4 regions of the Bradyrhizobium sp. ORS 285 genome follow, and region 4 is predicted to be linked to each of the others. Evidence: predicted binding sites of a transcription regulator. Region 4 holds the regulator's gene; each other region holds the start of a gene.
The links. The regulator PhoB, encoded in region 4, activates phosphate uptake and scavenging genes when phosphate is short. The targets are predictions, from matches to a motif close to TGTCATNNANCTGTCAT.
Positions count from the first base shown of each region.

Region 1: the regulator PhoB is predicted to act here: its motif matches at 1,006-1,022, upstream of BRAD285_RS16260 (DUF47 domain-containing protein).
Region 2: the regulator PhoB is predicted to act here: its motif matches at 1,414-1,430, upstream of BRAD285_RS09370 (UDP-2,3-diacylglucosamine diphosphatase).
Region 3: the regulator PhoB is predicted to act here: its motif matches at 801-817, upstream of ppk2 (polyphosphate kinase 2).

Region 1 is NZ_LT859959.1:3,636,422-3,638,620, forward strand. Features, by position in the region: gene BRAD285_RS16255 (inorganic phosphate transporter) at 1-305, opposite strand, end outside; gene BRAD285_RS16260 (DUF47 domain-containing protein) at 320-964, opposite strand; gene BRAD285_RS16265 (branched-chain amino acid ABC transporter permease) at 1,109-2,077, opposite strand; gene BRAD285_RS16270 (branched-chain amino acid ABC transporter permease) at 2,079-2,199, opposite strand, start outside.
Region 2 is NZ_LT859959.1:2,068,888-2,071,086, reverse strand. Features, by position in the region: gene BRAD285_RS09375 (threonine/serine dehydratase) at 1-530, opposite strand, end outside; gene BRAD285_RS09370 (UDP-2,3-diacylglucosamine diphosphatase) at 578-1,390, opposite strand; gene pyk (pyruvate kinase) at 1,582-2,199, opposite strand, start outside.
Region 3 is NZ_LT859959.1:1,039,742-1,041,940, reverse strand. Features, by position in the region: gene BRAD285_RS04550 (ATP-dependent RecD-like DNA helicase) at 1-755, shown strand, start outside; gene ppk2 (polyphosphate kinase 2) at 1,051-2,199, shown strand, end outside.
Region 4 is NZ_LT859959.1:1,493,593-1,495,791, forward strand. Features, by position in the region: gene pstB (phosphate ABC transporter ATP-binding protein PstB) at 1-258, shown strand, start outside; gene phoU (phosphate signaling complex protein PhoU) at 287-1,003, shown strand; gene phoB (phosphate regulon transcriptional regulator PhoB) at 1,020-1,727, shown strand; gene BRAD285_RS06595 (trypsin-like serine protease) at 1,869-2,199, shown strand, end outside.

The sequences.
Region 1 (2,199 bases), 2.1 Mb from region 4:
GCCGCCCAGGTGACGAGGTTCCAGACGATGGCGCCGACAAGGGCTGCGAAGATCACCTGCGCGTCGACGATCGCCGGGTCGATAATCCCCGTGCCGATGGTCTGAGCGACATGCAGGCCGAACACGCCGAAGGCGACGAAATTGAAGAACGCGGCCCAGAACACCGCATATTGCGGCCGCAGCACGCGGGTCGAGACGATGGTCGCGATCGAGTTGGCGGCGTCGTGCAGGCCGTTCAGGAAGTCGAAGGCGAGCGCGACGGCGATGAGGCCGACCAGGATGGGAAGGCCGAGATGAGCGTCCACGGCGGGGCCCTACCCTAGACCTGTTCGATCATGATCGAATTGATCTCGTTGGCGACGTCGTCGAAGCGGTCGGCGACCTTCTCCAGATGGTCGTAGATCTCGGCGCCGACGATGAAGTCCATGGTGTTGGCGTTGCGATGCTTGAGGAACAGCTCCTTCAGGCCGATATCATGGAGGTCGTCGACGCGGCCCTCGAGCTTGGTCATCTCCTCGGTGATCGCGGTGATCATCGGCACGTTCTGGCCGATCGCCTGCAGCAGCGGCAGCGCGCGACCGATCAGATTGGCGCAATCGACCAGCAAGGTGCCCATCTCGCGCATCGTCGGCTCGAACTCCTTCACCTCGAACAGCACCACAGCCTTGGCGGTCTGCTGCATCTGGTCGATGGCGTCGTCCATCGAGGTGATCAGGTTCTTGATGTCGCCGCGGTCGAACGGGGTGATGAAGGTGCGGCGGACGGCGGTCAGCACCTCGCGCGTGATGTTGTCGGCCTCGTTCTCGAACTGGCTGACGCGCTGGCAATGGGTCAGCACGTCGTCGCCGCCCTTGAGCATGTCCTGCAGCGCATGCGCGCCCTGGATCACCACCTTGTTGTGGCGGGCGAACAAATCGAAAAACCGCTCCTCCTTGGGGAGGACGGCGCGAAACCAGTTCAGCATGGGACGAGATCCATCCAATCCGAAACGGGCCAGGGCTGGCCCGTCACGGAAGTGTCATACTCCGGATTGTGCCGCAGAAGAAGCGGAGGGCGGGTCATCCACCGCTTTCCGCCATTCCGGCATTATCCTCGTTAGATCAGAGGCTTAGAGCGATCGCTTGAGCAGGTGGGCGATTTCTCCGATCACGCCGCGGCGGAAGGTGAGCACGCAGGACACGAAGATGACGCCCTGGATCACCGTCACCCACTGGCCGAACCCGGCCAGATATTGCTGCATGCCCACGATGACGAAGGCCCCGACCACCGGTCCAAACACCGTACCGAGCCCGCCGACCAGCGTCATCAGCACGATCTGGCCGGACATGGCCACCTCGACGTCGGTCAGCGACGCATTCTGGGCAACGAAGACCTTCAGCGCTCCCGCGAGACCGGCCAGCGTGCCGGACAGGATGAAGGCCAGCAGCTTGTACTGGTCGGTCTTGTAACCGAGTGAGATCGCCCGCTGCTCGTTCTCGCGGATCGACTTCAGCACCTCTCCGAACGGTGAGTTGATGGTGCGGAAGATCATGAGGAAGCCAGCCAGGAAGCCGACAAGCACGACATAATAGAGCACGGTCGGCTTGGACAGGTCGAGGATACCGAACATCCGGCCCTGAGGAATGCCCTGGATGCCGTCCTCGCCATGCGTGAACGGCGCCTGCAGATAGATGAAGTAGAGCAATTGCGAGAGCGCCAGCGTAATCATCGCGAAATAGATGCCCTGGCGACGGATCGAGATGTAGCCGGTGATCACCGACAGCACGAACGATCCGGCGACGCCGGTGAGGATGCCGAGCTCCGGCGGCAGTCCCCACACCTTCAGCGCATGCGCGCTGCAATAGCCTGCGGTGCCCAGAAACATCGCATGCCCGAATGACAGCAGGCCGCCATAGCCGATCAGGAGGTTGAAGGCGCAGGCGAGCAGCGCGAAGCACAGAGCCTGCATGACGAAGAACGGGTACAGCCCGGTGAACGGCACGATGGCGAGCAGCGCCGCCATGATGACGAACACGATCATCTCGTCGCGCATGGCGCGCGGGGTGATCGGCTGGGTGTCGTCGGTGATCGATGTCATGTCAGGCCGCCCGTCCGGTCAGACCCGTCGGCTTCACCAGCAGCACCAGGACCATCAGAACGAAGACCACGGTGTTGGAAGCCTCGGGATAGAAATATTTGGTCAGTCCCTCGATCACGCCG
Region 2 (2,199 bases), 580 kb from region 4:
AGTGCGGACAGGTCCTCAGCGATCTCGCGACCGACGGTGCCCTGCCCGGCGATCACGTAGGGATCATCATAAGGCGGCACCACCGTCGAGCCGCGCTTGCTGGCGATGTCGCGGGCGATCGCCTCGCGGTCCTCGCGGTCGCGATCATACAGCACGACGTCCGCGCCGAACGCCTTGGTGCGCTCGCGCTTGGCGACTGGCGCATCCAACGGCATCACGATCGTCGCGTGCATGCCGAGCAGCGTCGCGGCATGGGCGACGCCCTGCGCGTGATTGCCCGAAGAGAAGGCGACGACGCCCTTGGCGCGATCCGCTTCCGGGATCGACGCCAGCTTGTTGTAGGCGCCGCGGAACTTGAAGGAGCCGGTCCGCTGCAGCACCTCCGGCTTCACGAACACGTTCGCCTTGAACTGATCGCTGAGCACGGGAGCCGGCAGCAGCGGGGTCCGCACCGCGACGGGCGCGAGCACGCGCGCCGCCGCATCAATGTCGGCGGCGGTTACGGGGAGGATCGGAGCATGAGCTGTCATGCTCCAATTTTACCGCGCCCGCTCGCCGAGGCGCAAGGGAGCCGATGTCAGGCCGCGCGAGCGGCCAGCTGCGGAACCGGGGCCGGCTGCCGCTGCGGATCGGTCCAGGTCAGGATCTCGAACCGGCCGTCCTCGTGCTCGACCAGCGCCGTGCAGCTCTCGACCCAGTCGCCGCAATTCATGTAGCGGATGCCATCCTGGTCACGGATCACGGCGCAATGGATGTGGCCGCAGATCACGCCGTCGGCGCCATGCCGCCGCGCCTCGGCGGCAAGCGCCGTCTCGAACGCGCCGATGTAGTTCACCGCGTTCTTGACCTTCTGCTTGGCCCATTGTGACAGCGACCAATAGGGCACGCCGAACATGCGGCGGAAGAAGTTGACCAAGCGATTCATCTGGATCGCGAAGTCATACGCCTTGTCGCCGAGATGGGCGAGCCAGCGGGCGTTCTGGACGACGAGATCGAAGATGTCGCCGTGAATGATGAGATAGCGCTTTCCGTCGGTGCCGGTGTGGACGATGTTCTCGACGACGTCGATGCCGCCGAAATGCGTGCCGTAATAGCCGCGCAGGAACTCGTCGTGATTGCCGGGCACGTAGACGATCTTGGCGCCCTTGCGCGCCTTGCGCAGCATCTTCTGCACGAGATCGTTGTGCGACTGCGGCCAGTGCCAGCTCGATTTCAGCGCCCAGCCGTCGATGATGTCGCCGACCAGATAGATCGTATCGGCATCGTGGTGGCGCAGGAAATCGACCAGGAGATTGGCCTGCGAGCCGCGGGCTCCGAGATGAACGTCGGAGATGAACAACGTGCGAAAGCGCTTGGTCGGGCTTTCTTCACCGGCAGTCTCGAGTCCCATGCGCGCCCACCTAACAGTCCCTGATGACACGGCGATGACGAACGCCGCACCGGCAGAACCCATCCTGCCGGATCGCGACTGACACCGTTCGCATGACGACTCACGATGTCTTCATCACTGCCCCGCGATACCAGCGGGGTGCGACAATCAGGCGACAAGCGGGCGGCGCGCACAGGGAATTCGGCTGCCTCCTATCTGGGCACGGTGACGACGCGCAGATTGTTGGTGGTGCCGGCCTGCGCGAACGGAATGCCGGCGACGACGACGAGCAGATCACCCTTGTCGGCGAATTCCTCCTGCACGGCAAAGAACGTCGCGCGCTCGACCATCTCCTCGTAGCTCTGCACGTCCTGCGACAGCACGCTGTGCGCGCCCCACAACAGGCACATCCGCCGCGAGGTGTCCTCGTTCGGCGTGATCGCGAGGATCGGCAGGCTCGGTCGCTTGCGCGCGACGCGCGACGCCGAGGTGCCGCTCGACGTGTAGGCCACGATCGCCTTGGCGTGAATCGCGGAGGCGAGGTCGGCTGCCGCGGTGGCGACCGCATGCGGCGGTGTCTGCTCTTCGTCGGGCTGCGTCGCCTGGATGATCGAGCCGTACATCTTGTGCTTCTCGGTCGCCTTGATGATGCTGTCCATCATCGCGACTGCCTCACGCGGATATTGCCCGCTGGCCGATTCCGCCGACAGCATCACCGCGTCGGCGCCGTCATAGATCGCGGTCGCGACGTCGGAGACCTCGGCGCGCGTCGGCGTCGGCGTCGCCACCATCGAGTCCAGCATCTGCGTCGCCACGATCACCGGCTTCAC
Region 3 (2,199 bases), 450 kb from region 4:
TGGTCGATGCCGATCTCGGCCGCGACCTGCTCTCGTTCGACTGTCCGCTGCTGGTGCTCGGCGATCCCGCGCAGCTGCCGCCGGTCAAGGGCGGCGGCTTCTTCACCGACAGCGAGCCGGACGTGATGCTGACCGAGGTGCATCGCCAGGCGCAGGACGATCCGATCGTGCGGATGTCGATGGACGTGCGCGAGGGCAACACGCTCGATATCGGGCGCTACGGCGAGAGCGAGGTGGTGGAGCGCCGCGAGCTCGATCCGTCGCGCGTCATGGAGGCCGACCAGGTGCTGGTCGGCCGCAACGCCACCCGCCGCGCCTACAACAACCGCTTTCGCCAGCGCCTCGACATCGAGGACGCCCTGCCGGTCGCCGGCGACAAGCTGGTCTGCCTGCGCAACAACCGCAAGAAGGGCCTGTTCAATGGCGGCCTGTGGCGGGTGAAGTCGCGCGCGACCTCGAAGTCCAAGATCGTCACGATGCGCGTCGCTCCCGAGGAGGATTTCGGCCGCAAGGTCACCAAGGTCTCCGTGCGCGGCGAATGCTTCGCCGGTGGTATCGAGGACATCCCGTGGGAGCAGCGCAAGCCGTACGACGAGTTCGACTATGGCTACGTGCTGACCGTGCACAAATCGCAGGGCTCGCAATGGGACGACGTCGTGCTGTTCGACGAGAGCTTTGCGTTCCAGGAGAGCCGCGCCCGCTGGCTCTACACCGGGATCACGCGCGCCGCGAAGCGGCTCAGCATCGTGGTGTGAGCCGAATCGGGCCGCGTCGAACGATGTGTCCGGTTAGCGCTACGCTCTCACGGCATCGTCATGGCCGGGCGTGTCCCGGCCATCCACGTCGTTCCGCGCACTGGGAAGGACGTGGATGCCCGGGACAAGCCCGGGCATGACGGAGTAAATTAGCCACAGCCCTACCCGTAGTAGAGACCGTTGCGTGAATGTTGCGCGCGTAGCGGTACTACCCTGCCTTGTTCCCGCAAACCCTGCGACCCGTTGATCCAGGTCAAGCTGCCGCACGGCGCTTGGCGGATAAAAAACGATTCACATGTCTGTACATCACCAACAGGCGGGGCGGAATCGCATGGCAAATACCAGGACGACCAAGAGCAAGGCATCCAGTGGCCGGCGCGCGAGCGCCACGGCGCGAGTCGCGCGCAAGCAATCCGCAGCCCCGCTCGATCCGATTGCCCAGTCGCTGGTCGACGAGTCCATGCAGGCCGCACAGATCACCGAGTTGTCGGCATTCGAGAGCGTGCTGAACGGACCGCCGGCGCTGAACGCCGAGAGCGCGCCGATCAAGGCCATGCTCGACGGCGCCGCGCCTGATGACGCCAAGCTGATGAAGGCGCTGATCGACGGCAAGGCCAAGCGCGACAAGCGTCACACCTCCGACGAGCTCTCCGACAATTGGCGCCACGGCGGCTATCCCTACAAATACCGCATGCTCCGCAAGGATTATGAGGAGCAGAAATTCGTCCTGCAGACCGAGCTGTTGAAGCTGCAGAACTGGATGAAGGACGCCCGGCAGCGCCTCGTGCTCTTGTTCGAGGGCCGCGACGCTGCCGGCAAGGGCGGCGCCATCAAGCGCTTCATGGAGCATCTCAATCCGCGCGGCGCCCGCGTCGTCGCGCTCGACAAGCCGAGCGATGTCGAGCGCGGCCAATGGTACTTCCAGCGCTATGTCGAGCACCTGCCGACCTCAGGCGAGATCGTGCTGTTCGACCGCTCCTGGTACAACCGCGCCGGCGTCGAGCGCGTGATGGGGTTCTGCTCGCAGGTCGAATATGACGAGTTCCTGCGCCAGGTGCCGGAGTTCGAGCGCAACCTCGTGCGCAGCGGCATGCATCTCATCAAGTTCTGGTTCTCCGTGAGCCGCGAGGAGCAGCGCCGCCGCTTCAAGGAGCGCGAGGCGCATCCCTTGAAGCAGTGGAAGCTGTCGCCGATCGACACGGCGTCACTCGACAAATGGGACGACTACACCCGGGCCAAGGAGGCGATGTTCTTCTCCACCGATACCGCCGACTGCCCGTGGACGGTGATCAAGTCCGACGACAAGAAGCGCGCGCGCCTGAACGCGATGCGCTGCGTGCTGCACTCCCTGCCCTATGCCGGCAAGGACGTCTCCCGCATCGGCCACGTCGACGACCTCATCGTCGGCCGCGCCAGCGTCATCCATGAGCGCGAGGAGCACGCG
Region 4 (2,199 bases):
GAGGTGATCCTGTTCGACGAGCCTTGCTCGGCGCTCGACCCGATCTCCACCGCCAAGGTCGAGGAGCTGATCCAGGAGCTCGCGGAGAACTATACGATCGCGATCGTGACCCATAACATGCAGCAGGCGGCGCGCGTTTCCGACAAGACCGCCTTCATGTATCTCGGCGAGCTGATCGAGTTCGACGACACCAGCAAGATCTTCACCTCGCCGAGCGATCGGCGGACCCAGGACTACATCACCGGCCGGTTCGGCTGACGCCGACAGCATTCTTCAGGAGATCAACATGGCCAGTGAACATACCGCCAAGGCGTTCGACAGCGATCTGCAGGATCTCACCCGGCTGGTGTCGGAGATGGGCGGCCTCGCCGAGCGGCTGATCGTCGATTCCGTCGATGCGCTGGTGCGGCGCGACGTGGCCCTCGGCCAGAAGGTGGTCGCCGCCGACGCCGAGGTCGACAAGCTGCAGCGCATCATCGAGGAGCGCGCGGTGCTGACGATCGCCCGCCGTCAGCCGATGGCCGTCGATCTGCGCGAGATCGTCGGCGCCATGCGCGTCGCCACTGATCTGGAGCGGATCGGCGACCTCGCCAAGAACATCGGCAAGCGCGTTGCGGCGCTGGAGAGCGACTTCCATCCGCTCAAGCTGATCCGCGGCCTGGAGCACATGACCGACCTGGTGCAGTCGCAGGTCAAGACGGTGCTCGATGCCTATGCCGCGCATGATTTGCCGGCGGCGATGACGGTCTGGAAGGGCGACGAGGAGGTCGATGCGATCTGCACCTCGCTGTTCCGCGAGCTCCTGACCTACATGATGGAAGACCCGCGCAACATCTCGTTCTGCATCCACCTGATGTTCTGCGCCAAGAACATCGAGCGGATCGGCGACCACGCCACCAACATCGCCGAGACGGTGTTCTATATGATCGAGGGTCAGCAGATCATGGACAAGCGCCCGAAGGGCGACATGACCAGCTTCGCGACCACGATCCCCGGCAACTGAGAAAGACGATTTCGACATGGGTGCGCGAATTCTGGTGGTTGAGGACGAGGAGGCGCTGACGACGCTGCTGCGCTACAACCTCGAAGCCGAAGGCTACGAGGTCGAGACCGTGGCGCGCGGCGACGAGGCCGACACGCGGCTCAAGGAGCGCGTGCCCGATCTCGTCGTGCTCGACTGGATGCTGCCGGGGCTGTCCGGCATCGAGCTGTGCCGCCGCCTGCGGGCACGGACCGAGACCCGGCAGCTGCCGATCATCATGCTGACGGCACGCGGCGAGGAGAGCGAGCGCGTCCGAGGTCTCGCGACTGGTGCCGACGACTACATCGTCAAGCCGTTCTCGGTGCCGGAGCTCTTGGCGCGCGTGAAGGGCCTGCTGCGTCGCGCGAGCCCGGAGCGGCTGGCGACTGTGTTGTCCTATGGCGACATCGAGCTCGACCGCGAGAAGCGCCGCGTCGCGCGCTCGGGCCGGCCGATCGATCTCGGCCCGACCGAATATCGCCTGCTCGAGTTCTTCCTCGAGCATCCCGGCCGCGTGTTCAGCCGCGAGCAACTGCTCGACAGCGTCTGGGGTCGCGACATCTATATCGACGAGCGCACGGTGGACGTGCACATCGGCCGCCTGCGCAAGCTGCTCAATCCTGGCCGCGAGCAGGATCCGATCCGCACCGTGCGCGGCGCCGGCTATGCGCTGGACGACCGGTTCGTCAAGTCGGAGCAGGCCTGAGGGAGAAGCAGGCTTGAGGGTGGAGCGGGTGTGAGACGCGAGGGGGCCGGATTAAGGACATTGCGGTCCGCTTTCCGCCACGCCGCCGCCGTCTTGATCGTGCCTGCTGAGCAGCCGATGTTTCGGTCTCAGCGGACGCCCTTGATCAAGACCATCCTCATAAGTCTCGCCGTGCTGCTCGGCAGCATCGCGGGTGTCACGGCCGCCGAGCTCGAGGACGCCGTCACTGCTGCGTCGAATGGCCAGGCGGCGGTGGCGTTGCGCCGGCTGCAGCCGCTCGCCGCCAAGGGTGATGCGCGGGCGCAATTCGATCTCGGCTTCATGCAAGCCTTCGGCGTGGGCGTCGCGCGCAATCAGGCGGAGGCGCTGGTCTGGTACCGCAAGGCCGCGGATCAGGGACTCGCCATTGCCCAGCACTATCTGGGGATCGCCTATTTCAACGGCGAAGGCGCCGGCCGCGATCACGGCGAAG